DNA from 2 places in the Streptomyces sp. NPDC052301 genome. Region 1 is predicted to be linked to the other one. Evidence: riboswitches for the same ligand, from Rfam matches in the RefSeq annotation. Region 1 holds a riboswitch; the other holds the start of a gene.

Evidence for each region. Region 1 has a riboswitch for glycine ahead of gcvP (aminomethyl-transferring glycine dehydrogenase). Riboswitches for the same ligand answer to the same signal wherever they lie in the genome.
Region 2: it holds a riboswitch for glycine, as region 1 does, so the genes downstream of both, gcvT (glycine cleavage system aminomethyltransferase GcvT) here and gcvP (aminomethyl-transferring glycine dehydrogenase) in region 1, are expected to answer to the same signal.

What each region holds. Positions count from the first base shown of each region.
Region 1 covers NZ_JBIUBE010000002.1:813,320-828,012, reverse strand. Annotated here, with positions in the region: gene ACIHEJ_RS07490 (MerR family transcriptional regulator) at 1-471, shown strand, start outside; gene ACIHEJ_RS07485 (bifunctional nuclease family protein) at 557-1,030, shown strand; gene ACIHEJ_RS07480 (MerR family transcriptional regulator) at 1,322-1,966, shown strand; gene ACIHEJ_RS07475 (DNA polymerase IV) at 2,034-3,476, shown strand; gene ACIHEJ_RS07470 (PRC-barrel domain-containing protein) at 3,398-3,769, opposite strand; glycine riboswitch at 3,889-3,983, shown strand; gene gcvP (aminomethyl-transferring glycine dehydrogenase) at 4,152-7,037, shown strand; gene ACIHEJ_RS07460 (molybdopterin-binding protein) at 7,095-7,514, opposite strand; gene ACIHEJ_RS07455 (ABC transporter ATP-binding protein) at 7,541-8,626, opposite strand; gene modB (molybdate ABC transporter permease subunit) at 8,680-9,540, opposite strand; gene modA (molybdate ABC transporter substrate-binding protein) at 9,537-10,358, opposite strand; gene ACIHEJ_RS07440 (molybdopterin-dependent oxidoreductase) at 10,564-11,085, shown strand; gene ACIHEJ_RS07435 (molybdopterin-binding protein) at 11,105-11,503, opposite strand; gene ACIHEJ_RS07430 (amino acid transporter) at 11,558-13,516, opposite strand; gene ACIHEJ_RS07425 (hypothetical protein) at 13,852-14,409, opposite strand; gene ACIHEJ_RS07420 (universal stress protein) at 14,538-14,693, opposite strand, start outside.
Region 2 covers NZ_JBIUBE010000026.1:35,243-49,935, forward strand. Annotated here, with positions in the region: gene ACIHEJ_RS39790 (ABC transporter ATP-binding protein) at 1-989, opposite strand, end outside; gene ACIHEJ_RS39795 (ABC transporter ATP-binding protein) at 1,013-2,110, opposite strand; gene ACIHEJ_RS39800 (ABC transporter permease) at 2,107-3,105, opposite strand; gene ACIHEJ_RS39805 (ABC transporter substrate-binding protein) at 3,216-5,006, opposite strand; gene ACIHEJ_RS39810 (ABC transporter permease) at 5,077-6,084, opposite strand; gene ACIHEJ_RS39815 (enhanced serine sensitivity protein SseB C-terminal domain-containing protein) at 6,349-7,134, opposite strand; gene ACIHEJ_RS39820 (enhanced serine sensitivity protein SseB) at 7,326-8,120, opposite strand; gene ACIHEJ_RS39825 (AAA family ATPase) at 8,197-8,877, opposite strand; glycine riboswitch at 9,057-9,156, shown strand; gene gcvT (glycine cleavage system aminomethyltransferase GcvT) at 9,314-10,432, shown strand; gene gcvH (glycine cleavage system protein GcvH) at 10,548-10,928, shown strand; gene glyA (serine hydroxymethyltransferase) at 10,943-12,208, shown strand; gene ACIHEJ_RS39845 (L-serine ammonia-lyase) at 12,307-13,674, shown strand; gene ACIHEJ_RS39850 (phosphatidylinositol-specific phospholipase C domain-containing protein) at 14,598-14,693, shown strand, end outside.

The DNA.
Region 1 (14,693 bases):
GAGCAGCTGGACGCCATGGAGCGGGGCGAGACCGTCCAGCTGCCCCTCGTCGGGCGTCAGCGCACCGGGGACGACGGGCCGCAGGCTCCGCCGGGTCCCACGGTCGCCAGGGTCGGCAGGGCCGAACTGATGGCCGCCGCGGACATCGACGACGGCGAGCTGAAGGAGTGGGAGTCCTACGGGCTCATCGCTCCTTTGGAGGACGGTGCCTATGACGCCGAGGCCGTCACCGTGGTCGCGCTCGTCGCCGAGCTGGGCCGGTTCGGGATCGAGCCGCGCCACCTTCGGGTGATGAAGGCCGCCGCCGACCGGGAGGCGGGGCTGGTGGAGCAGGTGGTGGCCCCGCTCAAGCGGCACCGCAATCCGCAGACCAGGGCCCATGCCGAGGCCCGTACGAAGGAGCTGGCGGCGCTCACGGTCAAGCTGCACGCGGCCCTGGTGAAGACCGCTCTCGGGGTACGCCTGCCCTGAAACGGCCGGTGCCCTTGCGGCCGGATCGGGCACCTGTTCCCGGCCCGACTACCCAAACGTCCCGGGCACGGCCTAGGGTTGCTGTGTGAACGAGCTCGATGTCGTAGGTGTCCGGGTCGAAATGCCCTCCAACCAACCGATCGTGCTCCTGCGCGAAGTGGGGGGCGACCGTTACCTCCCCATCTGGATCGGGCCGGGGGAGGCGACGGCGATCGCCTTCGCCCAGCAGGGCATGGCCCCTGCGAGGCCGCTGACCCACGACCTGTTCAAGGACGTGCTGGAGGCCGTCGGCCAGGAGCTGACCGAAGTCCGCATCACCGACCTGCGGGAAGGCGTCTTCTACGCGGAGCTGGTCTTCGCCAGCGGCGTCGAGGTCAGTGCCCGTCCCTCCGATGCCATAGCGCTGGCCCTGCGCACCGGCACGCCGATCTACGGCAGTGACACGGTGCTGGACGACGCGGGCATCGCCATTCCGGACGAGCAGGAGGACGAGGTCGAGAAGTTCCGCGAGTTCCTCGACCAGATCTCGCCCGAGGACTTCGGCACCAGCAGCCAGTGAGCACCAGCAGCCGGTGAGCGCCGGCGCCCGGTGCAGCGGTGGCCGGCCCTCAGGGTCGGCTCAGGCTTCCGTACGGCGGCTTTCGCGCGGCCACCTTCGCGGCATGTGCCAGCGGCCAGTGAGGGCGTCCTCCAGCCCTCGCCGAGCGCATTCGGCTAGCCTTTCCCCGCGGTGGGACACGAGAAACCACTCCTAGGGTGATTATCACTCGGCGTGCCGAGTGTGGCGATCGTTGACGCACCCCTGGTGACTGCCTACCGTCGAGAAGGCAGGTCAAGGACGGAGGTCGGCGTGAGAACCAGCGGCGACGGTACGGCTGGGGGTGCTCCCGTGAGCGGTTTCGGGGAGAGCGGTCCGTACCAGGTTCACAGCAGCGCGGTCGATCACGCCCCGCAGCGGCCGACGGCGGTGCCGAACGGCGGAGGGGCGGCGTCCATGGTGTCCGAGGAGATCGGTTATCGCGGGCCCACGGCCTGCGCGGCAGCCGGCATCACCTACCGACAGCTCGACTACTGGGCCCGCACCGGCCTGGTCGAGCCCAGTGTGCGGCCCGCCTACGGGTCCGGCACACAGCGTCTGTACAGCTTCCGGGACGTCGTCGTCCTGAAGATCGTCAAGCGCTTCCTGGACACCGGTGTCTCGCTGCAGAACATCCGGACCGCGGTCCAGCACCTGAGGGAGCGCGGCTTTTGCGACCTGGAGCGCATGACCCTGATGAGCGACGGCGCCACCGTCTACGAGTGCACCTCGCCGGACGAGGTGCACGCCCTGCTCCAGGGTGGTCAGGGCATCTTCGGGATCGCCGTCGGCGTGGTGTGGCGGGACGTGGAGAACGCGCTCTCGCAGCTGCACGGCGAGCGCGTCGACACGGGCGAGACCCTCGTCGGCCACAACCCCGCGGACGAGCTGGCGCGGCGCCGCAACAAGGCGGTCTGACCGCCGTACTCCCGGGGTGCCCGCCGAGGCCACCGCATTGTCAGTGCCGTGGTGCAGCATCGGAGATGTGAGAAACGCGCCCACGATCCTGCATCTCGACATGGATGCCTTCTACGCCTCGGTGGAGCAGGCATCCAAGCCGAGCCTGCGTGGGAAGGCGGTCGTCGTGGGCGGGCTCGGGCCGCGCGGGGTGGTGGCCACCGCGTCGTACGAGGCACGGGTCTTCGGGGTGCACTCGGCGATGCCGATGGCACAGGCACGCCGGCTCGCGCCGAACGCCGCGTACCTCGTGCCGCGCTTCTCCCTGTACCGGTCGATCAGCGAGCAGGTGATGGCGTTGCTGCGGGAGCTGTCGCCGCTGGTGGAGCCGCTGAGCCTGGACGAGGCGTTCGTCGATCTGGAGGCCGGCGGAGCGGCCTGGGACGAGGAGTCGGCGCGGCTGACCGGCGTGAAGCTGCGCGCCGACATCCGACAGGTCACAGGGCTCACGGGGTCGGTGGGCCTCGCTGCCTCCAAGATGCTCGCGAAGATCGCCTCCGAGGAGGCAAAGCCGGACGGTCTGGTGCTCATCGAGCCGGGCACCGAGCGCGCCCTGCTGGCGCCGATGCCGGTGCGGACCCTGCCGGGGGTCGGACCGGCCACCGGCGACCATCTGCGCAGAGCCGGGATCACCACGGTCGAGGAGCTGGCCGAGGCGGGGCAGGACGAACTGGTCCGGCTGCTCGGCAAGGCGCACGGCCAGGCGCTGTACGCCATGGCGCTGGCCCGGGACGACCGGCCCGTGGTGGCCGAGCGCGAGGCGAAGTCGGTGTCGGTCGAGGACACCTACGACGTGGACATCCACGACAGGCTGCGGATCGGTCTGGAGGTGCAGCGGCTCGCCGACCGGTGCGTGGGGCGGCTGCGCGGGGCCGGGCTGTCCGGGCGGACCATCGTGCTGAAGGTAAGGCGGTACGACTTCTCGACGCTGACCCGCTCCGAGACGCTCAGAGGGCCCACGGACGACCCGGCGGTCGTCCGCGAGGCGGCGGCGCGGCTGCTGGACTCCGTGGACACCACGGGCGGGATACGGCTCCTCGGGGTGGGTGTCTCCGGGCTCGCCGACTACACGCAGGAGGACCTGTTCGCGCAGGCCGCGCAGGCCGAGCCGGTGCCTGCGGTGGAGGAGCCGGGGAAGGGCGCGGTCGCCGAGGCCGTGGCGGAGCAGCCGGAGCCCGTCGGACGGCACTGGCGTGCCGGGCAGGACGTGCGGCACGCCGAGCACGGGCCGGGGTGGGTGCAGGGAAGCGGGCTGGGGCGGGTCACCGTGCGGTTCGAGACGCCCCAGTCGTCTCCGGGGAGGGTGCGGACGTTCTCTGTCGAGGATCCCGCGCTGGAGCCGGCGGACCCGTTGCCGTTGGTGTCGCCCCGGACGCCGGAAGATGTCTGCGCTCAGGTCTCCTCCGACCCCGCCAGCTTGCCGAAGTCGTGGTCGGGGACCGACGGGGGTGCTGCCACGTCGAGGCCGTAGTGGTGGTAGAGCTGGAGTTCCTGCTCGGGGGAGAGGTGGCGGCCCACGCCGAAGTCGGGGGCGTCCTTGATGAGGGCGCGCTCGAAGGGGACCCGGAGGGCGCCGTCGATCAGCTCGCTCGGCTCCAGGGGGACGAAGGCGTCGCGGGAGAACAGGCCGGTGCGTATGGCGGCCCACTCGGGTACGCCGGTCGCGTCGTCCAGATACACCTCGTCGATGGTGCCGATCTTGGTGCCATTGCGGTCGAACGCCTTGCGGCCGATCAGGTTGCGCGGATCGATGTCGGTCTGCACGGTCCCTCTCCCTCCACGTGGTCGCAACTCATCCGTAAGCACTACAAAAGAGCACATTCAGGGAGGCGGCCACTCGAGGGCCCCGGCGTTGACCTCGCTGGTACGCTGACAGCGGCTGCTGACCCCGTGCGGGAGAGTCCTCCGACCACCTCGGAGGCGCCGAAGGAGCAAATCCTCCCCGGAATCTCTCAGGCTCACGTACCGCACGGACGAGGTCACTCTGGAAAGCAGGGCGGGTGTCGACGGCTTCCGCTCTCACCGACGGTGAAAGCCGGGGCATGCCCGGTGAAGCTCTCAGGTTGAGATGACAGAGGGGGAGGCCGTCGGGGTACCCGCGCCGTGGTGCCCCTCGAAGGTCGCGTCAGACCAGGAGGCCTCCGCAATGACCGCCCACCGCATGCCGCTCTCGGAGCTCGAAGCGGGCATTCCCTTCGAGCAGCGCCACATCGGGCCTGACCAGGAGGCGCGGGCCAAGATGCTCGCGCACGTCGGCTACGGCTCGCTCGACGAGCTGACCGCCGCCGCGGTCCCGGATGTGATCAAGAACGCCGACGCCCTCGACCTGCCGGGCGCCCGCACCGAGGCCGAGGTACTGGCCGAGCTGCGTTCGCTCGCCGACCGCAATCAGGTCCTCGGCTCCATGATCGGCCTCGGCTACTACGGCACGTTCACGCCGCCGGTCATCCTGCGCAACGTCATGGAGAACCCGGCCTGGTACACGGCCTACACGCCGTACCAGCCGGAGATCTCCCAGGGGCGGCTCGAGGCCCTGCTGAACTTCCAGACCATGGTCGCCGAGCTCACCGGCCTGCCCACCTCGGGAGCCTCCCTGCTCGACGAGGGCACGGCCGCGGCCGAGGCGATGGCGCTGTCCCGGCGCATGGGCAAGAACAAGAAGGGCCTGTTCCTGGTCGACGCGGACGCGCTGCCGCAGACCATCGCGGTCATCGAGACGCGGGCCGAGCCGACCGGTGTCGAGGTCGTCGTCGCCGACCTCGGCGAGGGCATCCCGGCCGAGGTCGCCGGGCGTGAGATCAACGGCGTGCTGATCCAGTACCCGGGCGCCTCCGGTGCCGTACGGGACATCAAGCCGGTCATCGACCAGGCGCACGAGCTGGGCGCCCTGGTCACCGTCGCCGCCGACCTGCTGGCGCTGACCCTGCTGACCTCGCCGGGCGAACTGGGCGCGGACATCGCCGTCGGCACCACCCAGCGCTTCGGCGTGCCGATGGGCTTCGGCGGTCCGCACGCCGGCTACATGGCCGTCCACGAGAAGTTCGCGCGCAGCCTGCCCGGCCGTCTCGTCGGCGTGTCCGTCGACGCCGACGGCAACAAGGCCTACCGGCTCGCCCTGCAGACCCGTGAGCAGCACATCCGCCGCGAGAAGGCCACGAGCAACATCTGCACCGCGCAGGTGCTGCTCGCGGTCATGGCCGGGATGTACGCGGTCTACCACGGCGCCGAGGGGCTGAAGACCATCGCCCGCCGCACCCACCGTTACGCGACGATCCTCGCCGAGGGCCTCAGGGCCGGCGGCGTCGAGATCGTCCACGGCGCCTTCTTCGACACCCTCACGGCGCGCGTGCCCGGCAAGGCCGCCGAGGTCGTCGCCGCCGCCCGGGACAACGGGGCCAACCTGCGGCTGGTCGACGCCGACCACGTCTCCCTCGCCTGCGACGAGACCACCAACCGCGCCCTGCTGGACGCCGTCTTCTCCGCCTTCGGCGTCACCGGCGACATCGAGGCGCTGGACGCGACCGCCGAGGACACCCTGCCCGAGGCGCTGCTGCGCACCGACTCCTACCTCACCCACCCGGTCTTCGAGCAGCACCGCTCCGAGACCGCGATGCTGCGCTACCTGCGCAAGCTGTCCGACCGCGACTACGCGCTCGACCGCGGCATGATCCCGCTGGGCTCCTGCACCATGAAGCTCAACGCGACCACCGAGATGGAGCCGGTCACCTGGCCCGAGTTCGGCCAGCTGCACCCCTTCGCCCCGGCCGAGCAGGCCGAGGGCTACCTCACGCTCATCCGTGAGCTGGAGGAACGTCTCGCCGAGGTCACCGGCTACGACAAGGTCTCCCTCCAGCCGAACGCCGGTTCCCAGGGCGAGCTGGCCGGTCTGCTCGCCGTACGCGGCTACCACCGCGCCAACGGTGACGAGCAGCGCACCGTCTGCCTGATCCCGTCCTCCGCGCACGGCACCAACGCCGCCAGCGCCGTGATGGCCGGCATGAAGGTCGTCGTCGTCAGGACCGCCGAGGACGGCGAGATCGACGTCGAGGACCTGCGGGCGAAGATCGAGCAGTACCGCGACGAGCTCGCCGTACTGATGATCACCTACCCCTCGACGCACGGCGTCTTCGAGGAGCACGTCGCCGACATCTGCGCCCGGGTGCACGAGGCCGGCGGCCAGGTGTACGTCGACGGCGCCAACCTCAACGCCCTGGTCGGCCTGGCCAAGCCCGGCCACTTCGGCGGTGACGTCTCGCACCTGAACCTGCACAAGACCTTCTGCATCCCGCACGGCGGCGGCGGCCCCGGCGTCGGCCCGGTCGCGGTGCGCTCGCACCTGGCGCCGTACCTGCCGAACCACCCGCTGCAGCCGGCCGCGGGCCCGGAGACGGGCGTCGGCCCGATCTCGGCGGCGCCGTGGGGATCCGCGGGCATCCTCCCCATCTCGTGGGCGTACGTCCGCCTGATGGGCGGCGAGGGCCTCAAGCGCGCCACGCAGGTCGCGGTGCTCTCCGCGAACTACATCGCCAAGCGCCTGGAGCCGCACTACCCGGTGCTCTACACCGGCCCCGGCAACCTGGTCGCGCACGAGTGCATCATCGACCTGCGTCCGCTGACCAAGTCGACCGGCGTGAGCGTGGACGACGTGGCCAAGCGGCTGATCGACTACGGCTTCCACGCGCCGACCATGTCCTTCCCGGTGGCCGGCACGCTGATGATCGAGCCGACCGAGTCGGAGGACCTCACCGAGCTGGACCGGTTCTGCGACGCGATGATCGCCATCCGCGCGGAGATCGAGAAGGTCGGCTCGGGCGAGTGGCCGGCGGAGGACAACCCGTTGGGCAACGCCCCGCACACCGCCGCCGCGCTCGGCGGTGAGTGGACGCACGCCTACAGCCGCGAGGAGGCCGTCTTCCCGGCCGGTGTCTCGGCCGCCGACAAGTACTGGCCGCCGGTCCGCCGCATCGACCAGGCGTTCGGCGACCGCAACCTGGTCTGCTCCTGCCCGCCGCTGGACGCCTACGAGGACTGAGCGAGCGAGTGGCGTCAAGGGCCCCGTCCGGTCTCCGGGCGGGGCCCCGCCGCGTCTTCAGTCCGTCGCCAGGGACACCTCGGTCGCCTTGATGAGGGCGATCACGTCGGAGCCCACGAAGAGGCCGAGCTCGGTGGCCGCGTCCTTGGTGATCGCCGCGGTCAGTTCGCCCCCGGGGACGGAGATCCTCACGGAGGCCATGGCGGCTCCGGTGGTGAGGCCGACGACCGCGCCGGGGAGCTGGTTGCGGATGGACAGACCCTCGACACGGCCGGTGGCGAGGGACACCTCGGTCGACTTCACCAGGGCGCGGACGGGGGAGCCGGGGGCGAGAGCGAGGTCCTCGGCGGACTCCTTGGTGATGGCTGCGGTGAGGTCCTGGCCGCCGTCCAGACGGACCTTGACGGTGGCCATGGCCTCGCCGGGATGGACCGCGGTGACGGTGCCGGGGAGCTGGTTGCGGATGCTCAGGGTCATGGCCCGACGGTAGTGCGGGGGAGCCGTCAGGCTGGGTATGCGTGGGTCTGCGTCGCTTTGACTGTCGCCCAGACCGATGCACCGGGATGCAGGTCGAGTTCGGCGGCGGCGACGGTGGTGAGGTCGGCGGCGAGCGGGAGTGCGCCGGTGAGGTCGGCGCGGATCTGGTCACCGTGGGTCTCCAGGCCCGCCACCTCGCAGCGCCACAGGTTCCGGGCGCTGGCGCCGCCGGGACGTTCCCGGAAGAGGGTGACGGCGGCCGGCGGGAACGCCACGAAGACCGGGCCGGCCAGCACTTCCGTGGTGGTGATCGAAGGGCCGGCGTCGATTCGTACCGTGTGCCCGTCCGCCTCTCCCCGGTAGAGGTTGAGGCCGACGAGCTGGGCGATGTAGTCGGTGCGCGGGTGCCGGGCGATGTCGGCGGGCGTGCCCTCCTGGACGACCTGGCCGTGCTCGACGACCACCAGCCGGTCCGCGAGCACCATCGCGTCCAACGGGTCGTGCGTGACGAGGACGGCGACCGCCTCGAACTCGGCCAGATGACGGCGGAGCTGGGACCTGACCTCCATCCGGGTGCGGGCGTCCAGGGCCGCCAGCGGCTCGTCCAGGAGCAGCAGCCGGGGCCGGATGGCCAGGGCGCGGGCGAGTGCCACCCGCTGGGCCTGGCCGCCGGAGAGGCGGCGGGGTTTGGCGCCCGCGTGGTCGGCGAGGCCCATCCGGTCCAGCCAGACGGCGGCCCGGGCGCGGGCCTCGGCCTTGGACGTGCCCCGGCAGCGCGGCCCGAAGGCCACGTTGTCCAGCGCGGTCAGGTGCGGGAAGAGCAGGTAGTCCTGGAAGACCACGCCGACCGGGCGGGACTCCGGGGGAGTGCGCTCCAGCGCGGTGCCGTCGAGCCGCAGGTGGCCGTCGGTGAGCGGGGCGAGACCGGCGAGGGCGCGCAGCGCGGTGGTCTTGCCGGCACCGTTGGGACCGAGGAGGGCGACGACGTCGCCGGGGGCCGCGGTCAACGTCACGTCCAGCCGGAAGGAGCCCCGGTCGACGACGAGATGGGCGTCCAGGCCCTGCTCGCCGGACACCTCGAGGCCGGCCCTGGGGGCATCGATGTCGGTCATGGGTCCGTCCGTCGGCACAGGCGCAGGGGTCTTTCCCCATCCTCCGGGCACGGTCACGCTCCTGTCAGCCAGCGGTCCCGCAGTCCGGCCAGGACCGCGATCGACACGGCGAGCAACACCAGGCTGAGGGCGATGGCGGCCTCCGGGTCGTTCTGCAGGGCGAGGTAGACCGCGAGGGGCATGGTCTGGGTACGTCCGGGGAAGTTGCCGGCGAACGTGATCGTGGCCCCGAACTCGCCGAGCGCGCGCGCCCAGGCGAGCACCGCGCCGGCCGCGATGCCGGGGGCGATGAGCGGGAGCGTGACCCGGCGGAATGCGGTGAACCGGGACGCGCCGAGCGTGGCCGCCGCCTCCTCGTAGCGCGGGTCGGCGGCGCGCAGGGTGCCCTCGACACTGATGACCAGGAACGGCATCGCGACGAACGCCTCCGCGACGACGACCCCGGTGGTGGTGAACGGCAGGGTGATCCCGAACCAGGCGTCGAGCGACTTGCCGATGATCCCGTTGCGGCCCAGGGCGAGCAGCAGCGCCACACCCCCGACCACCGGCGGGAGCACGAGGGGCAGGGTCACCAGGGCCCGGACGAGGCCCCGGCCGGGAAACTCGGTGCGGGCCAGCAGCCAGGCCAGCGGCACACCGAGGACCAGGCTCACGGCCGTCGCCGTGGTGGCGCTGACCAGGGACAGCTGGAGCGCCTGCCACACCTCGGTGCTGGTCAGCTGGTCGGGCAGACTGCGCCAGGGGGCACGCACCAGCAGCGCGAGAAGCGGCAGCAGCAGGAACGCGAGGGCCAGCACACCCGGCAGCAGCAGCGGCAACGGCACACCGCGCCGACCTCCCGCGCCGGCGCGGCGGCGCCGCGGCCGGCCCGTGCGGGGGCCGGCCGCGGCGCCGGGCTCGTCGAGCGGGGTCACGGCTTGAGGAAGCCGGCCCGGCTCAGCACCTTCTGGCCCTCGGCGGACTGCACGAGGGCGATGAACGCCTTGGCGGCCTCGGCGTTCGGCGCGTTCTTCAGCAGGACGATCGGGTAGTCGTTGATCGCCTGGGCGGACTCGGGGAACTCCACGCCCTCCACCTTGCCGCCCGCGGACTTCACGTCGGTCTTGTAGACGACCGCGGCGTCCGCCTCCTTCAGCTCCACCTTGTTCAGGGCGCTCTTGACGTCCTGTTCGTAGGAGGCCGGGGTGAGCTTGAGCTTGCCGGCGTCCAGGGCCTTCTGCGCGGCGGCGCCGCACGGCACGGTCCTGTCGCACAACACGACCTTCAGGCCGGACTTGGTCAGGTCCTTCAGGGAGGACACCTTGTCGGGGTTGCCCGGCAGGGTGGCGATCTCCAGCTGGTTGCGCACGAAGGTGGCCGGGGTGCCGACGGCGTCCTTCTTGTCCGTCACGATCGCCATGGTCTTGGGGCTGGCGGCGGCGAAGACGTCCGCCGGGGCTCCGCCGGTGATGCTCGCGGCGAGGGTGTCGCTGCCGCCGAAGTTGAACGTGACCTTCGTGCCCGGGTGCTGCTGCTCGAACTCCTTGCCCAAGGTCGTGAAGCTCTCCTTCAGGGAAGCGGCGGCGAACACGGTGACCGTGCCGGACAGCTTCGGGGAGGCGGAGGTGGACCTGTCGGACTTGGGCGACGAGTCGCCGTCGGAGGAGGAGCAGGCGCTGAGTGCCATCAGGGCTGCGGCTCCCGCACCGGCCAGCTGCAGCATCCGCCGGGTCCGGCGCACGGAACGGGTCATCACGGATCTACTCCTCGGGTTCTGTGTACCAACAGTCGCGCCCTGTCGCGGCCGGGGGACCGGCCGTGCGGCGATGATACTGCCGCATCTGCCAGGTGTAAGTCTCCTGTCGCATCGCATGAGCTGCGAACTTGTGACTTGTAGCTTGCATGTGCGTTTGCACGGGAGTCCCCGGCGGGTACGGTGCAGCGGGAGGTGGTCGACGGTGACACTCGCGGAAATCGTCCTGACCGGCGATCTGGTACGACCCGGCAGGCTGACGGTGCCCGATCTGCTCCGCTGGCCGCAGCACCGGGTGGACGCCAGCTTCGAGTGCGCGACCAGCGGCGTCCAGCACCACCGGTTCGCCGGCCCGCGTCTGTACGACGTCCTCGCCGACGCCGGTCCCGGCTTCGACCCGTCCCGGCGCAAGGACCGGCTGCGCTTCCTCATCGCGGTCACCGGCACCGACGGCCACCACACGCTGCTGTCCTGGGCCGAGATCGACCCGGACTTCGCCGACGCGCCCGTGCTGCTCGGCGTGAGCATCGACGGCACCCCGCTGGACACGGCGGGCCCTCAGCTGGTGCTCCCCCAGGACCGGTGCGGCGCCCGGCACATCAGCGGCATCAGCGCGATCCGGGTGGACGGGGAGTACCGCTTCGGTCCGGCCGACCGGCACCCGGACGGCACCCCGCGCGCCGCGGCGCCGGCCGCACCCCGTCGCGCGCCGGCGGCGGCTTCCTGAACCGCCGCGGCCGATCCGGTCAGACGCGGTCGATGTGCACGTTGGTGGACTTCACGCGCGCGGTGGCCTCCATGCCGACCTCCAGGCCCAGTTCCTCTACGGCTTCCCGGGTGAGCAGGGACACCAGCCGGTGCGGGCCCGCCTGGATCTCCACCTGCGCGGCGACGTCGCCGAGCTTGATCGCCGTGACGATGCCGGGGAAGGCGTTGCGGACGGAGGTGTAGGAGGAGGCGTCCTCCTCCGCGCCGCCGCCCTTGGCGAGTTCGACCGAGAACGCGGCGAGGGCGCGGCCGTCGATGAGCCGCCGCCCGGCCTCGTCGCGATGGGTGGCCACCCGGCCGGCGTCGGCCCAGCGCCGGGCGGTGTCCGGGCTCACGCCGAGCAGCCGCGCCGCCTGGCCGATCGTGTAGGACTGCATGCCGGTCACGATAGGGCCAGCAGGCGGTCACCGCGGACGCGGGGCCGGTCCGTGTCAGCCGGTGTGGACCTTCGGCCGGCGCCTGCGGTCCGGTTCCGCCTCGCGCAGGACCTCACGGGTGACCGGGGCGACCTCGCCCTGGCCGAAGAGGAAGAAGCGCAGGAAGTTGGCGAACGGGTTGCCCTCGGTCCACTCGAAGTAGATGTGCGGGGTGCAGCCGGTGGTGTCACGGACGTGCAGGAGGAGCGCGGCCAGGGCGTTCGGGATGGAGGCGGACTCCAGGGTGAGCACGCGGTAGCGGTTGTGCAGCACCTCGCCACGCACGGTCAGGCTCGCCTCGAACTCGGAGGGGTCGGTGACGGTGACCTCGACGAAGACGAAGTCCTCCTGCTCGGGCATCTCGTTGTCGGCGCGGATCTGCTCGATCTTGTCGCGGTACTCGGCCTTGTCACGGTGACCGGGCTCGTTGGCGATGATCCGCATCTTGCGGCTGGCCATGTCCCGGATGAACCGTTCCGCCATGGAGTCCAGCGTCACGCTGGTCACGCGCAGCTCGAAGGCACGGGCGAGGCGGGACAGCAGCGAGACCAGGATGATGCCCGCGATGAAGCAGGCGCCGATCTTCACGCCGTCGGGCCGTTCGATGACGTTGACGACGGTGGTGTAGAGGAACACCGCGGAGATCACGCCGAAGCCGATGGCCCACTTGCGCTGCCCGGCCTTGCGCGCGGCGATGGTCACCGCGATCGCCGCGGAACTGATGAGCACCAGCACACCGGTGGCGTAGGCGCCGCCCTGCTTGTCGACGTTGGCGTCGAAGATCCAGGTGACCAGGAAGGCGATGAGCGTGAAGACGATGACCATCGGGCGCACGGCGCGGGCCCAGTGCGGGGCCATGCCGTAGCGGGGCAGGTAGCGCGGCATCAGGTTCAGCAGGCCGGCCATGGCGGAGGCGCCGGCGAACCACAGGATGGCGATGGTCGAGATGTCGTAGATCGTGCCGAAGGCGCCGCCGAGGTACTCGTGGGCGAGGTAGGCGAGGGCGCGTCCGTTGGCCTGGCCGCCTGGCTTGAACTCGTTCTCCGGGATGAGCAGCGTGGTGATGAAGCTGGAGGTGATCAGGAAGGCGCTCATGATGAGGGCGGCCGTGGTGAGCAGCTTCTTGGTGTCCCGGATCCGGCCGGTCGGCTTCTCCTCGGTGTCACCGGGGTCGCCTTCGACGTGGGGCATGACGGCCACGCCGGTCTCGAAGCCGGACAGGCCGAGGGCGAGTTTGGGGAAGACCAGCAACGCCAGGCCGATCATGACGAAGACGTTCCCGTGCTGCGCGGTCAGCGCACTGGACCAGTCGGTGATCACATGTCCGGCGGTCATCACGTGATACAGGCCGACGACCACGACGACGACGTTCAGCGCGAGATAGATGCCGACCAGCGCGGTCGCGACACCGATCGCCTCCAGGAAGCCCTTGAGGAACACCGCGCCGAGCAGCGCCACCAGGAACAGCGTGATCACCATCTGGTGGCCGTGCAGGACGCTCGTCAGATGCGGGTTCTCCACCAGGTGGGTGGAGGCGTCGGCGGCGGAGAGGGTGATGGTGATCAGGAAGTCGGTGGCGGCGAAGCCGAGCAGGGTGAGCACGAACAGCTTGCCCTGCCAGAAGGACAGCAGCCGCTCCAGCATGGCGATGGATCCCTCGCCGTGCGGGCTCTCCTCGGCGACCCGGCGGTAGACCGGCAGGGCGCCGGCCAGGGTGACGATGACGAGGACGATGGTCGCGATCGGCCCCAGCAGCCCGGCCGCCAGCGCCGCGATGCCCGGCTGGTAGCCGAGGGTGGAGAAGTAGTCGACACCCGTCAGGCACATCACCCGCCACCAGCGCTGGCCCTTGTGTGCGGGCTCCGGCTGGGCGTGGGGGCCCGTGTGGCCACCGTGCTTGCCCATGTCGGACAGACCCTCCAGCATCCAGGCGCGCAGGCGGCCGGTACTGGGAGGGTGTTCGGTCGTGGCCATCGGCGTGCTCCTGATGTGGGGCTCAGCTCTTTCCGGCCATCACGCGGACGGCGGCACCAGCGTAAGCAGAGCGTGACGCTCGGGCCTACGGATCTGGGCTCGGGGGGCGTCAATCTTGCGTTAAGAATGACCCGCGGAGCGACGCGTCGCATCAAGAAGGGGAGGCAGGCGGGCGGTTGCGAGGAGCGGGGCGACCGGGCGGCCCGGTGAGCGGCGGCCCGAGGAGTCGGCCACCGAGCGTCATGTCCCACGGGGCCCCGGCGGAGCCGTGCGTGTGCCGGGGCGGGCCCGCTGCTGTCAGGAGTGTCTCGTCGGGGCGCTCGACCGGGCCGGCCTCAGTCCAGGCCGGACGCGCGGAACACCCCCAGTGCCGTCTCACGGCCGAGGCGGGCGGACAGGTCGTGCAGGGCCGTCGTGCCGCACCGAAGGGTGCCGGCCGTCTCGGCCGCCCGGGCGCCCTCGGCCAGCCGGTACCAGAGGCCGGGGTTGCGGGTCAGCACGGCGGGGTCGATCTCCACGCGGTCGCCCAGGGCGTCGCGCAGGACCAGGCGCTGCGCCACACCGGCCGGTGGGCCCACCGCGACCAGCAGATCGGTGCGGACCCGACGGGTGGCCCACAGGCGACGGGTGGCCGGCCAGCCCGTGCCCGCCGACACGCGGACCGGGAACAGCACGACGAACAGCAGCGCGGCCAGCAGGAGCCACAGGGCACCGCGCTCCGGAGAGAGGGAACCGGCCGCCCCGTCGATGAGCAGCAGCAGCCCGAGCAGCGCACCGGCGCAGCACACCGAGGTGCGGACGTCATGGGCCCAGGCGCGGTCGTGCACCACGGCTTCCGCGCCGGACGGGCGGGCGCCCCGCAGCCGGTGGTGTGTGTCGTCGCGGTACTCCATGCCTCAGACGGTGGGCAGCCACCGCCCCGGCGGACGCCGGACGGACGGGACCTTGACGGCGCCCTGACGGGTCGGGGGCCGTTCTTGACGCGAAGGCAGCGGTGGGCGGTGCCGGACGGCGGGACCGCTCACAGTCCGCGGGTGTCCATCCGCCGGTGCCAGGTGTTGCGCCGGTGGACGGTGAGCAACTCGGACTCCAGCGGGGACGGCGGAACCGCCAGGACCGGGCAGACGGCGTGGGCCAGGCAGTGCCGGGAGACCCGGCCGGAGAAGGCGCGCTGCAG
Region 2 (14,693 bases), on a different contig from region 1:
GTGCGGCAGATCTCCGTCGCCTTCCAGCACCGGGTGTGGAAGCGGCAGCCCGAGGGCGGCGAGATCGGCGAGGGCACGTCACCCTTGAGCAGGATGCGCTCGCTCTTCGCGTTCTTCCGCTTCGGGTCCGGGATCGGCACCGCCGACATCAGCGCCTTGGTGTACGGGTGCATCGGCGACTTGTACAGCAGGTCCCGGTCGGCGAGTTCGACGATCTTCCCCAGGTACATCACCGCGATCCGGTCCGAGACGTGCCGGACGACCGAGAGGTCGTGCGCGATGATCACGTAGGTCAGGCCGAGCTCCTCCTGGAGGTCGTCCATGAGGTTCACGACCTGCGCCTGCACGGACACGTCCAGGGCGGAGACGGGCTCGTCCGCCACGACCATCCTCGGCTTCAGCGCGAGCGCACGGGCGATGCCGATGCGCTGGCGCTGACCGCCGGAGAACTCGTGCGGATAGCGGTTGTAGTGCTCGGGGTTGAGGCCGACCACCGACAGCAGCCGCTGCACCTCCTTCTTGATGCCGCCCTCGGGCTCGACGCCCTGCAGCCGGAAGGGGGCCCCGACGATGGTGCCGATGGTGTGCCGCGGGTTCAGCGACGAGTACGGGTCCTGGAAGATCATCTGCACGTCGCGGCGCAGCGGACGCATGCCGCTCACGCCGAGGTGCGTGATGTCCTTGCCCTCGAACTCCACCGTGCCCGCGGTCGGTTCGAGCAGCCGGGTGATGAGCCGGCCCATCGTCGACTTGCCGCAGCCGGACTCGCCGACGACACCCAGGGTCTCGCCGGCCCGCACCTCGAAGTCGATGCCGTCGACCGCGCGCACGGCCCCGACCTGCCGCTGGAACAGGCCCTTCTTGATCGGGAAGTGCTTCTGCAGCCCCGTCACCTTCAGCAGGACCTCGCCGGGAGCGGCGTCCTTGGTGAGCGTGGCCGTACCGGCGGACTTCTCTTCCGTGCCGTCGCTCTGTGCAGGGATGCTCACTGCCTTGTCCTCTGCGTTCTCACTCACAGCTTCGGCGCAATCTCTTCGGTCCAGATCCGCTCCCGCTGCTCCTGCGACATGTGGCAGGCGGCCCAGTGCTTGCTGCCGACCTCGGTCAGCTCGGGGCGGACCGTGCGGGTGACGTCGTCCTTCGGAATGTCCGCGTACGGGCAGCGCGGGTTGAAGGCGCACCCGGACGGGATGTTGATCAGCGACGGCGGGGAGCCCTTGACCGGGGTCAGGCGCTCCTGCTGGTCGCGGTCCAGTCGCGGCATCGAGCCGAGCAGACCCCAGGTGTAGGGGTGGCGGGGCTCGTAGAACACCTTCTCCGCCGGTCCGCGCTCGACGCAGCGGCCGCCGTACATCACCAGGATGTCGTCGGCCAGTTCGGCGACGACGCCCAGGTCGTGGGTGATGATGATGACCGCGGAACCGAACTCCTTCTGCAGGTCCCGGATCAGGTCGAGGATCTGCGCCTGCACGGTCACGTCCAGGGCCGTGGTCGGCTCGTCCGCGATGAGCAGCTCGGGGTTGTTGACCAGCGACATGGCGATCATCGCGCGCTGGCGCATACCGCCGGAGAACTCGTGCGGGTAGCTGTCCACCCGCTTGTCCGGCTGCGGGATGCCCACGCGGTCGAGCATCTCGACCGCACGGCGCTTGGCGGTCTTCTTGTCGACGTCGTGGTGGATCCGGTAGGCCTCCACGATCTGCGCGCCGATCGTGTAGTACGGGTGCAGCGCCGACAGCGGGTCCTGGAAGATCATCGCCATCTCCCGGCCGCGCAGCTTGCGCACGTGGTCGGGGTCGGCGGAGAGCAGCTCGGTGCCGTTCAGCCAGATCTCGCCGGATATCTGCGCCTTGCGCTTGCCGTACTGGCCGGCGGTGTGCAGGCCCATGATGCCGAGCGAGGTCACCGACTTGCCGGAACCCGACTCGCCCACGATGCCGAGGGTCTTGCCCTTCTCCAGCGTGAAGCTGAGCCCGTCGACGGACTTCACCAGGCCGTCGTCGGTCGGGAAGTGCACCTTCAGGTCGCGCACTTCGAGGAAGGAGGACGGCGCGGGCGAGGAGCCGGTGGGCTCGCCCACGGCCGCTCCGGTCTTGCTGAGGTCGGTCATGCGAGCCTCACTCGGGGGTCGATCACGGCGTACAGCACGTCCACCGCGAGGTTGGCGAGGAGCACCGCGAGGGAGGTGATCAGGGTGACGCCCAGGATGATGGGAAGGTCCTGGTTCTTGATGGCGGTCAGCACGGCCTGGCCGAGGCCGGGGATGCTGAACGTGGTCTCGGTGAGGATCGCGCCGCCGATCAGGGCGCCGAGGTCCATGCCGAGCATGGTCAGGATCGGGGTCATCGTCGAGCGCATGGCGTGCTTGCCGATGACGACCTGCTCCGTGAGGCCCTTGGCGCGGGCGGTGCGGATGTAGTCCTCGCCGAGGATCTCCAGCATCGTGGCGCGGGTGATACGGGCGTACATCGCCGCGTAGAGGAAGGCGAGCGTGATCCAGGGAAGGATCATGCCGCTGAACCACCCGCCGAAGCTGTCACCGATCGAGACGTACTTGCCGTCGATCCAGTGCAGCCCGTAGCTGAAGATCGCCAGCGAGAGCAGGCCGGTGAAGTAGATCGGGAGCGAGACGCCGCTCAGGGCGACGACCATCGCGCCACGGTCCCAGATGCTGCCCCGCTTGAGGGCGGAGAGCACACCCGCCGCGACACCGAAGATGAGCCACAGCACCGCGGCACCGATCGCGAGACCCAGGGTCACCGGGAAGCGGTCGGTCAGCACCGGCCAGACGGCCTGCTCACTGCGGAAGGAGTAGCCGAAGCACGGGGCGGCACAGTGGGTGACGTCGCCGCCGCCCGAGTAGGTGCGGCCCACGAAGATGCCCTTGAAGAACTCCCAGACCTGCTGGTAGATCGGGTCGCTCAGGCCCAGCTTCTCCCGCACCGCCTCGACGGCGTGAGGGTCAGCCTGCTTGCCCACGAAGCTCGTGGCGATGTCCACGCCCGCCCACTTGGGGACGAGGAAGAAGATGCTGAAGACCACCAGGATGATGACGACCAGCATCACTGCGGCGGCGAACAGCCGCCTGATGAGGTAAGCGAGCACAGCTAACGGCCCGCTGCGGACCACGGGCCGCCGGAGGTCTTCCGGCGGCCCACGGTCGCGCCGCGCCGGCCTTCACCTGCCTTTCGTGCCGTACGGCGGGTGTGCCGGGTTTACTTCGTGGACTTCAGGCCGAGGTTGACGAAGTCGTAGTAACCGCTGTACGCGTTCGTCGTGTACACGTTGGCCAGACGCGAGGAGCGGATGTTGAGCAGCCGCTCGAAGGTGAAGGGCAGGTAGTACGCGCCCTCCATGACCGCATGGTTGATGTCCGTGGCGATCTGGGTCTTCTTGGAGTCGTCCAGCGTGCCGGTGTACTGGTCGAACAGGCCGTCGATCTTCTTGTCCTTGATCAGAGCGTAGTTGTTGTTACCGCTCTGCAGGATGTAGTGGCTGCTCCACAGCGGGATGCCGTAGCCCTGGACGGTCGGGAAGTCCGGGCCCCAGCCCATGATGATGATGCCGAGCTTCTTCTTCGCCACGTTCGAGGGCGAGCCGATGATGCCCGGGGACTGCGAGCCGTCGTACTGGTAGATGTCGGCGGTGATGCCGACCTTCTTCAGCGCGGCCTGCAGGGACTCGGCCGTGGCCACTTCCTGCTGCTTGTTGTTGCGGACCGCGATGGTGGTCTTGAAGCCGTTCGGCTGGCCGCAGGCCTTCAGCTCCTGCTTGGCCAGGTCCGCGCTGCCGTTCTTGTTCTTCGTGGCGATCTGGTACGGGTCGTACTTCTGGCCCTCACCACCGGCGACCGACGGCGGGAGCATGTTGGTGCCGATGTCGCCACCGGCGACCGGGCCACCGCGGGCGGTCTGCAGCGACACGTGGTCGGCTGCGTAGATCACGGCCTTGCGGCAGTGGAGGTTGTCGAACGGCTTGACGCTCTGCGGGAAGACCGCGTAGCGGATGAAGCCGGAGACCGGGTTGTCCAGGTTCGCCTTGTGCTCCTTCAGAGCGATCTGGCGGCCCTGGGCGCCGAGACCGGTCTGGGAGGCGTCGACGTCGTAGTCGCCGTTGATGAGGCGCTGGTCGGAGTCCGCCTGGTTGGTGGAGATGTCCAGGGTGATCTTGTCCGGGTACGCCTTGCGGACCGGGTCCGAGGACGCCTTCCAGCTGGTGTTGCGGACGAGGACGAGGCCCTTGCCCGGGTTGTACGACTGGAACTTGTACGGACCCGAGGAGAACGGGTGCAGGCCGTACTTGGACTTGGTGTCCTTGTCCTGACGGACCGGGGAGCCCGTGGTCATCGCCAGGGTCTGGAGGAAGTCCGAGTTGGGCGTCGGCAGGTGGAAGACGATCGTCTTCGCGTCCGGCGTGGAGATGGCCTTCAGACCCAGGTGGTCCTTGGCGGAGTCCTTGTACGGACCCTTGTAGGTGTTCTTCGGGTCCAGCATCTGCTGGAGGTAGATCGGACCGCCGGACAGCACGTCCTGCGCCCAGACGCGCTCGATGCCGTACTTGATGTCCTGGGAGGTGATCGGCTTGCCGTCCTCCCACGTGACACCGTCGCGCAGGGTGAAGGTGTAGGTCTTGCCGCCGTCCGAGACCTTGCCCATGTCGGTGGCCAGGTCCGGGGTGAGCTCGGCGCCCGCGGCACCGGGCTCGGTCTTGTACGTGACCAGCTGGCGGCTGTAGTAGCGCGAGAAGTCCCACATGAACCCGTAGTAGCCGCGCGTGGTGTCCCACGAGTCGGCGTCCTGCGTGCTCACGAACTTCAGCGTGCCGCCCTTCTTGACCTGGTCGGCCTGGGCGACCTTGTTGACCGCCGCGTTGAAGCCGGCAGCGCCGTTCTTCGAGCCGCCGTCGCCATTGCCACCGCCGCACGCCGCCGTGGTCAGCAGCCCGGCGACCACTGCGGCAGCGGCAAGGGCCTGCTTGCGCCGCCCTGAGGTGCGTTGGGTAGTCACGATCTCGGATCCTCCGGATTTGATGAGAGACCCCGTGGATGAGCTCACGGGACGCTTGGGGTACGGCACTTCAGCGGGACGCCTTCGGGTCGAGCGCGTCCCGCACGCCGTCGCCGAAGAGGTTGAAGGCCAGAACCGTGATGAAGATCGCCACGCCCGGGATCACCATGTACATGGGGTCCGAGTCGTAGTAGTCGATCGCGCTCGAGAGCATCTGTCCCCAGGACGACGTGGGCGGCTTGACGCCCACGCCCAGGAAGCTGAGTGCCGCTTCGGTGAGGATGTTCGTGGGGATCATCATCGTCGTGTACACGATGATGGGCGCGACGAGGTTGGGCAGCAGTTCCTTGAAGAGGATGTAGAACCGCCCGGCGCCGAGCGAACGGGCCGCCTCGACGTACTCGCGCTCACGCAGCGAGAGCGTCTGGCCACGCACCACGCGGCCGATGTACGGCCAGCCGAAGAAGCCGATGACCAGGATCATCACGAAGACGCGCACGCCCGTACCGGTGAGGCCCAGCATCTGGTTGGGCATGACCGAGACCAGCGCGATGATGAACAGCAGCTGCGGGAAGGCCAGGAGGCCGTCCATGACACGGCTGATGAGCGAGTCCACCCAGCCGCCGAAGAAGCCCGCCAGGATGCCGAGGATGGTGCCGAGGATGACGGCGACCACGGCGGACAGGAAGCCGACGAGCAGCGAGATCCGGGCGCCGTACAGGATGCGGGCGAAGATGTCGCGGCCGTTGACCGGCTCGACACCGAGCAGGTGGTCACCGCTCATGCCGCCCATGGAGCCCTTGGGGGTGCTGAACAGCGGGTCGATCAGGCCCTGGTGGTAGACGTCCGGGTCCTGTCCGACGAGCCCCGTGATCACCGGCGCGAGCAGCGCGACGGCGATGAGGAGGACCACGACCACGCCGCCGGTGAGGGCGAGTTTGTCCCGCTTGAGGCGCTCCCAGGCGATCCGGCCCAGCGACCGGCCCTGAACGGCCTTCGCGTCGGTGGCGGCGACCGCCGCTTCCTCGGCCGCACCCGGGGCCGCTTCCGCGGTCGGCTCGTGCAATGGTGCCGTCATTAGGCTGGGACCCCTCTCAACCGGCGGTAGCCGGCCCGCACTTGCCGCTGGTAGCGGCATCAAACAGTCCGTCGTACACAGGGGCGAACCCCTTGAAGGGGGAGTCTTCAACGCTTGCGCGATCAGCCGCCAGCCTTGACGGTGAATGGATGCGCAACCGTGATGCAAGCTGGCGTTTCCTGTTATACGGACAGCGAGTCGCGGTGACCGGACGCAAGCGCCCCGGCCAGGGGCCCCGGGAGCGACGTATCCCGAGGTCGCGGCTCAGTAGCCGCCGTGCACCGGCGGATAGCCGTACCCGGCGGCCGGGGCCTGTGTCCGTGGCGGGGCCTGGAGCTGGGGCTGCGGCGGGGCCGCGTGGGCCTCGCGGTCGTAGAACGGGCGGGCGTGGGTCCGCATCCACATCACGACCGGGTCGTAGTCGTCCGTCATCGCCACCGTGGACACCGGCAGCCCCTCCGGGACCGCGCCGACGGACTGCTGCATCATCGCGCGCACCGAGTCGACCGCGGCGGGCGAGGTGTCGTACACGTCCAGGCCGATGGCGAGGTACGGCGCCCCGAGCGCCGGCTGCACCCAGGCGCGGCGCAGGGAGCGCAGCGCGGGGGTGCGGTGGGCGTTCTGCGCGAGCAGGGCGTAGAACTGCGGGACCTCGATGCCGGGTTCGGTCAGGCGGAGGGGGCCGGCGGGCTGGCGGTCCAGGCCGGTGGCGATGCGGCGCAGATCCAGCCAGGGGATGCCGACGCCGCCGCCCGGGGCGTGCGGGTTGAGCCAGAGGCCGTAGTGGTCCGGGTAGAGGGTGCGGGCCACGTCGAGGCCGTCGACGACCTCGTAGGAGCGGTTCCAGCCACTGGCCGACAGCTCCTGGGCGGAGGTGACGCAGGGGGCGTAGTGGAAGCCGCCGACCTCCATGTCGCCGTACTGGGCGTCCGGGGCGCCGGCCTGCCCGTGCCACAGGAGCATCCAGATCTGGCCGGAGGAGGGGGCGGCGAGGGCGCGCAGCAGGGCCTCGTAGGCGTCGTAGCGTCCGGGGGTGACCTGGCGCAGCATGTGCTCGACGCTGCCGCTGTGGCTCGCGCTCACCTGTTGTACCGGCCCTTCTGGGAGTTGCCCCGCGTTTGTGAACAGCTTAAGCGCCCAGCAGCTCGGGGCCGCCGGCTTCGTGCGCGGGTGCGGGTCGTCCGTGGCCGGCCGCGCCGTTCCCGCGCCCCTCGGCGGTCGACTGCTCCTCGGTCGGCCGATCAGTGACCGTACTGATAGAACGGGCGGACTTTCGTCTTCAGCCACTCGGCCACCGGGTCGTCCGCCACGTCCAGGAGGACCAGGTTGACCGGCCAGCGCACCGGGATCTTGCCCAGGGCTTTACCGAGGGCCTCCAGCGGCAGGGCCCGCAGGTCGCCCTCCCACCGGGAGAGTTCGACGCCTACGAACATCACCGGGTCGGCCGTCTCTATCGCGGCCAGACAACGGCGCGCGGTGAGGACCACGCCGGTGCCGGCGAACTCCGCGGAGGCGGCCGCGAGGAAGTCGACCGGGTCGTCCTGCCAGTCGGGCTCGAAGAGGCGGACCCGGCCGCCGGCGCCGGGGCCGTCGAGCGGGGTGCGGCCGGTGCGGCACAGCTCGGCCACCGCCTGCGGCGGGATCGGGATGCCGACCACTCCGTCGGGATTGACCGCGATGCCGACCTGCGGGGGCAGCCCGCGGGCGAACTCCACGGCCGGGGCGATGGTGTACGCCATGTGGGAGCCGGCGACCTGGCGCAGCTGCTCCTCGGAGCTGAACACCGGCACGTACGCCTGACCCTCGACGTCCAGTGTGGGCAGGTCCAGCGGGCCGCTGTCGGGGCCGCCGCCGTTCGGCAGGGGGATCCACAGGAAGCTGCGGCCGAGGACCTCGACGATCCGGCCGGCCGCGGCGGGTATGCCGAGGGAGGCCGAGAGCACCTCCTCCAGCTCGTTGCCGGGCCAACCGCCGTGCGGGTGGGGGTGTGCCTGTGCCGGGATGTCCGCCGGGAAGTCCGCCGCCGAGAAGTCCATGTGCCTGCCGCCTGCTGGGAACCGCTGCTGTGACCCAGAAGGCTAGCGGGTGGCTGTGACAGTCGTCTCGCCCCGCTCAGCCGGTGAAGTCCACGCGGTGCAGGCCGTCGGCCGCCGCCCGGTCCAGCAGCACCGCCGAGCCGCAGCCGGCGGGCGTCTCGCCGCGCTCGACCGCGTCCAGCAGCCGGGCGGTCGTACGGCGGTGGCGGCGGAAGGCGTAGGGGGAGACGCCCCGGCCCCGCTCGCGCTGGCCCTCGCGGGCGGTCTCGGCCGGGACGTCGAGCAGCAGCAGGTGCAGGGTGCCGCCGCGGCGGCGGGCCTCGCGGGCGAGCCAGGCGCGCACCCAGCGCTGCGTGCCGCAGTCGTGCACGACGACGCCCCCGCCCGCGCGCAGCGCGCGGCGCAGGGCGGCGTAGTGGGCCACGCGAACCGCCGGGCGGTAGAGCGCGTACGGCAGGAAGCGGGGCAGGCGGGCCGCGAAGCGGTCGCGGGTGTCCTGGGAGTCGATGCGGCGCCCGGCGGCCGCGCGGCGCATGAGGGTGGACTTGCCGCTGCCGGGCAGGCCGGTGATCACCGCGATGTCCTGGGGTCCGAAGACCAGCGCGCGCGGGGTGCGGCCGGCGCGGTCGCGCAGGTCGCGGACGGCCGGTGCGGGGTGTCCTGCGCAGCGCTCGCGCGCCGGGGCGGAGGGCTGCTTCGGCACCGCGATGCCGGTGGCGGTGGCGGTGGCGGTGGCGTACGCCGTGGTCCTCTTCACCGTGGTCCGTCCTTCCCTCGATGCTCGGTAATACCCATGCCCGTGTAACGTAAAGAGAAGGTAATGCGCGAAGTCCCGCGGTTCGGTGCGCGTCCTGCCACAGCCCGGTTACAGGTGCGGCCCTGACGAGGGACGGCCCGCCGTGCAATGATGTGGCCGCCAACTGCATACCGGCCGTTTGAATCCGCGCGGGAGAGTCCCCGGCAGCACTGGTGCCGGGGCGCCGAAGGAGCAAGTCCCTCCCTTGAATCTCTCAGGCCCCGTTACCGCGCGGGCGAGGCACATCTGAAAAGCGGGCCGCTGTGTCAGTGGCTCCACCCAAGGTGCAAGCCGTGGTCGTCCCTGTGGCGGTCATGGCGAACCTCTCAGGTTCCGATGACAGATGGGGAGGAACGTTCCTCGCCCCATCCCTGTTGCCCTGGGAGACGACCGACCGATGAGCAGTACCGCACTCCGTCACACCGCGCTGGATGCCGTGCACCGCGCGCTCGGTGCGACGATGACCGACTTCGCCGGCTGGGACATGCCCCTGCGCTACGGCTCCGAGCGCGACGAGCACGTGGCCGTGCGCACCAACGCGGGTCTGTTCGACCTCTCCCACATGGGCGAGATCACCGTGACCGGCCCGCAGGCCGCCGCCCTGCTGAACTTCGCCCTGGTCGGCAACATCGCCTCCGTGGGCGTCGGCCGCGCCCGCTACACCATGATCTGCCAGGCCGACGGCGGCATCCTGGACGACCTGATCGTCTACCGGCTCGCCGAGACCGAGTACATGGTCGTGGCCAACGCCTCCAACGCCCAGGTGGTGCTGGACGCGCTGACCGAGCGTGCCGCCGGCTTCGACGCCGAGGTCCGCGACGACCGGGACGCGTACGCGCTGATCGCCGTCCAGGGCCCGCAGTCCCCCGGCATCCTGAAGTCCCTCACGGACGCCGACCTGGACGGCCTGAAGTACTACGCCGGCCTGCCCGGCACCGTCGCCGGCGTCCCGGCCCTCATCGCCCGCACCGGCTACACCGGCGAGGACGGCTTCGAGCTGTTCGTGAAGCCGGAGCACGCCGTCGAGCTGTGGCAGGCACTGACCGAGGCCGGCGAGGGCGTCGGCCTGGTGCCGTGCGGCCTGTCCTGCCGCGACACCCTGCGCCTGGAGGCCGGCATGCCGCTGTACGGGCACGAGCTGACCACCTCCCTCACCCCCTTCGACGCCGGGCTCGGCCGGGTGGTGAAGTTCGAGAAGGAAGGTGACTTCGTCGGGCGCGAGGCGCTCACCGGGGCCGCCGCCCGCGCCGAGCAGAACCCGCCGCGCGTCCTGGTCGGCCTGGTCGCCGAGGGCCGCCGGGTGCCGCGCGCCGGGTACGCCGTCGTCGCCGGCGGCGAGGTGATCGGCGAGGTCACCTCCGGCGCCCCCTCCCCCACGCTGGGCAAGCCGATCGCCATGGCCTACGTCGACGCGGCGCACGCGGCGCCCGGCGCCGAGGGCGTGGGCGTGGACATCCGCGGCAGCCACGAGCCGTACCAGGTCGTGGCGCTGCCGTTCTACAAGCGCCAGAAGTAGACACTGGGCGCGGAACGTCCCCGGACGTGACCCTGCGCACATCTTCCCTGCTCACGGGCAGGACCAGCAGTCCCCCCTTCATCAGCACTCCCGCGCGTACAGGAGAATTCAGGCCATGAGCAACCCCCAGCAGCTGCGCTACAGCAAGGAGCACGAGTGGCTGTCGGCCGCCGACGAGAACGGCGTCGCGACGGTCGGCATCACCGAGTTCGCGGCCAACGCGCTCGGCGATGTGGTCTACGCCCAGCTCCCCGAGGTCGGTGACACGGTGACCGCGGGCGAGTCCTGCGGTGAACTGGAGTCCACCAAGTCGGTCTCCGACCTGTACTCCCCCGTCACCGGCGAGATCGTGGCGGCCAACCAGGACGTCGTGGACGACCCGGCCCTGGTGAACAGCGCCCCCTTCGAGGGCGGCTGGCTGTTCAAGGTCAAGATCACCGACGAGCCGGCCGACCTGCTCTCCGCCGACGAGTACGTCGCCTTCACCGCGGGCTGAGGAGTCATAGCCGTATGTCCGTCCTGAACACATCCCTGCACGAGCTCGACCCGGAGATCGCCGCCGCGGTCGACGCCGAGCTGAACCGCCAGCAGTCCACGCTGGAGATGATCGCCTCCGAGAACTTCGCGCCGCTCGCGGTGATGGAGGCCCAGGGCTCGGTCCTCACCAACAAGTACGCCGAGGGCTACCCGGGCCGCCGCTACTACGGCGGCTGCGAGCACGTCGACGTCGCCGAGCAGATCGCCATCGACCGGATCAAGGAGCTGTTCGGCGCCGAGTACGCCAACGTCCAGCCCCACTCCGGCGCCTCCGCCAACCAGGCGGCCCTGTTCGCGCTGGCCCGGCCCGGGGACACCATCCTCGGCCTGGACCTCGCCCATGGAGGCCACCTGACCCACGGCATGCGCCTGAACTTCTCCGGCAAGCAGTTCGACGTGGTCGCCTACCACGTGGACGTCGAGACCGGCCTGGTCGACATGGCCGAGGTCGAGCGGCTCGCCAAGGAGCACCGCCCCAAGGTGATCATCGCGGGCTGGTCGGCGTACCCGCGGCAGCTGGACTTCGCCGAGTTCCGCCGGATCGCCGACGAGGTCGAGGCCTACCTGTGGGTCGACATGGCGCACTTCGCGGGCCTGGTCGCGGCCGGTCTGCACCCGAACCCGGTGGAGTACGCGGACGTGGTGACCTCCACGACCCACAAGACGCTGGGCGGCCCGCGCGGCGGCATCATCCTCGCGAAGAAGGACTTCGCGAAGAAGCTGAACTCGTCCGTCTTCCCGGGCTTCCAGGGCGGCCCCCTGGAGCACGTGATCGCGGCCAAGGCGGTCTCCTTCAAGGTCGCCGCCTCGGAGGAGTTCAAGGAGCGCCAGCGTCGTACCGTGGAGGGCGCGCGCATCCTCGCCGAGCGCCTGACGGCGGCGGACGCCCGTGAGGCCGGCGTGAACGTGCTGTCCGGCGGCACGGACGTGCACCTGATCCTGGTCGACCTGCGCGAGTCCGAGCTGGACGGCCAGCAGGCCGAGGACCGCCTCCACGAGGTCGGCATCACGGTCAACCGCAACGCCGTCCCGAACGACCCGCGGCCCCCGATGGTCACCTCGGGTCTGCGGATCGGCACGCCCGCCCTCGCCACCCGCGGCTTCACGGCCGAGGACTTCGCCGAGGTCGCGGACGTGATCGCGGAGGCGCTGAAGCCGTCCTACGACGCGGAGGCCCTCAAGGCGCGCGTGCAGGCGCTCGCCGACAAGCACCCGCTGTACCCGGGTCTGAACAAGTAAGTCACCTTCTGCGGGGCACCGCGCACACTGGAAGTACGGCGTGCGCGGTGCCCGCCCCCTGTACCACTTTTGCACCACCCCGCATTGAGGAGTCATCCGTGGCCATCTCGGTCTTCGACCTGTTCTCGATCGGCATCGGCCCGTCCAGCTCCCACACGGTCGGCCCGATGCGCGCGGCGCGCATGTTCGCCCGCCGGCTGCGCAACGAGGACCTGCTGCCCTCGGTGGCGTCCCTGCGCTGCGAGCTGTACGGCTCCCTCGGCGCGACCGGCCACGGCCACGGCACCCCGAAGGCGGTGCTGCTCGGCCTGGAGGGCGCCTCCCCGCGCACCGTGAACGTGGAGACGGCCGACGAGCGGGTGGAGGAGATCAAGGCGGCGGGCCGGCTCTCGCTCCTCGGCGAGCACGAGATCCCGTTCTCCTTCGACGACGACCTGATCCTGCACCGCCGCAAGGCCCTGCCGTACCACGCCAACGGCATGACCATATGGGCGTACGACGCTTCGGGCACGGAGCTGCTGTCGAAGACGTACTACTCGGTCGGCGGCGGTTTCGTCGTGGACGAGGACGCGGTGGGCGCGGACCGCATCGTGCTGGACGACACGGTCCTGAAGTACCCCTTCCGTACCGGCGACGAGCTGCTGCGCCTCACGAAGGAGACCGGCCTGTCGATCTCCTCCCTGATGCTGGAGAACGAGCGGGCCTGGCGCACGGAGGACGAGATCCGCGCGGGTCTGCTGGAGATCTGGCGGGTGATGCGCGAGTGCGTGCAGCGCGGCATGTCCCGCGAGGGCATCCTGCCGGGCGGCCTGAAGGTGCGCCGCCGCGCGGCCGTCTCCGCCCGCCAGCTGCGCGCCGAGGGCGACGCGCAGGCGCACGCGATGGAGTGGATCACGCTCTACGCGATGGCGGTGAACGAGGAGAACGCGGCCGGCGGCCGGGTCGTGACCGCCCCCACGAACGGCGCGGCGGGCATCATCCCCGCCGTCCTGCACTACTACATCAATTTCGTCCCCGGCGCCGACGAGGACGGCGTGGTCCGCTTCCTGCTGGCCGCCGGCGCGATCGGCATGCTCTTCAAGGAGAACGCCTCCATCTCCGGCGCCGAGGTCGGCTGCCAGGGCGAGGTCGGCTCCGCCTGCTCCATGGCCGCGGGCGCCCTCGCCGAGGTGCTCGGCGGCTCCCCCGAGCAGGTCGAGAACGCGGCCGAGATCGGCATGGAGCACAACCTGGGCCTGACCTGCGACCCGGTCGGCGGCCTGGTCCAGATCCCGTGCATCGAGCGCAACGGCATGGCCTCGGTGAAGGCGGTCACGGCCGCGAAGATGGCGATGCGGGGCGACGGTTCGCACAAGGTGTCCCTGGACAAGGTCATCAAGACCATGAAGGACACCGGGGCGGACATGTCCGTGAAGTACAAGGAGACGGCCCGGGGCGGACTCGCGGTGAACATCATCGAGTGCTGAGCGGTTCGGTGACCCCCTCCTGAGCGCCCGGGTGCGGCCTCGTCCACACCGGTGGGGGGGCAGCAGGCGTTCGCCCCGGTCTCGACTGCCACGGGGCATCTCCTTCGCTGACACCAGCATGTGGGCCTTCAGGAGGTTCTGGACGAGGACCGTCGCCCCCCTCTCGCCGGCCCTGCTCCGCAGGTCCGTCATGGTGAACGACTCTCCGGTGAGGTAGGGCTCGAGGAACTCGGCGGCCTTCGCCGGGATCCGGGCGCGCTCCCGGTTCCCGATGTGGGTGCACAGCACGTGCCCGTCCCCGTCGAGGAGGTCGATGTCCTCGAAGGTTCAGGGCGTACTCCGCCTGGGCGCTCACCTCGGCGGGGGCGGTGCTCACCAGACCGAACAGCTGGGGGGTTGCGCCCCACGTTCGAGGAGCGGGTGGCCTGCCGACCGGCGTTTCCACAAGGAAGTTCTCGGGCTGATGGTGGAGTCCGGGACCGCCTGTCGTGTCTCGTTCCGGGCCGGCGGTCGCCGTCGACACGGAAGACGGGGAACGATCTTCCAGAAAGCCGCTCGAACGGAACCCGGCGATATCGCTGATCGCGATCCCGGCAGTTCCGGAGCGGCTATGAGCCGGCTCGCGAAAGCTCTTTCCTGGGCGTCGATCCATCCACCGTTGCCGCTACGTACGAAGACCTGACAGTAGAGCCACACATTCCGCGTCCGAAGCTCCAAATGGCGTGCGTGGAAAGGTCGTTGGACTCTCCAGTCGCCACGACGAGTGGAATTCCCTCCCGCACTTGTGAATCAATCGTCGTGAAGTCGCCACCGACACCGACGGATGCGGCGCACGCGTCCGGCGTTCCTCCAGGGGCTACCGTGAAGTAACCGCGAACCCCTACGCTGCCGCCGACCAGGCATCGACGATGGGGAGTTCACGCATGCGGTTGGTGAGACGGCTGGCGGCGGTCGCAGGGGCCGCCGCGCTGTTACTGGTGGTTCCGGGCAACGCCCGCGCTGCGGCGCCCAAGTTGTCC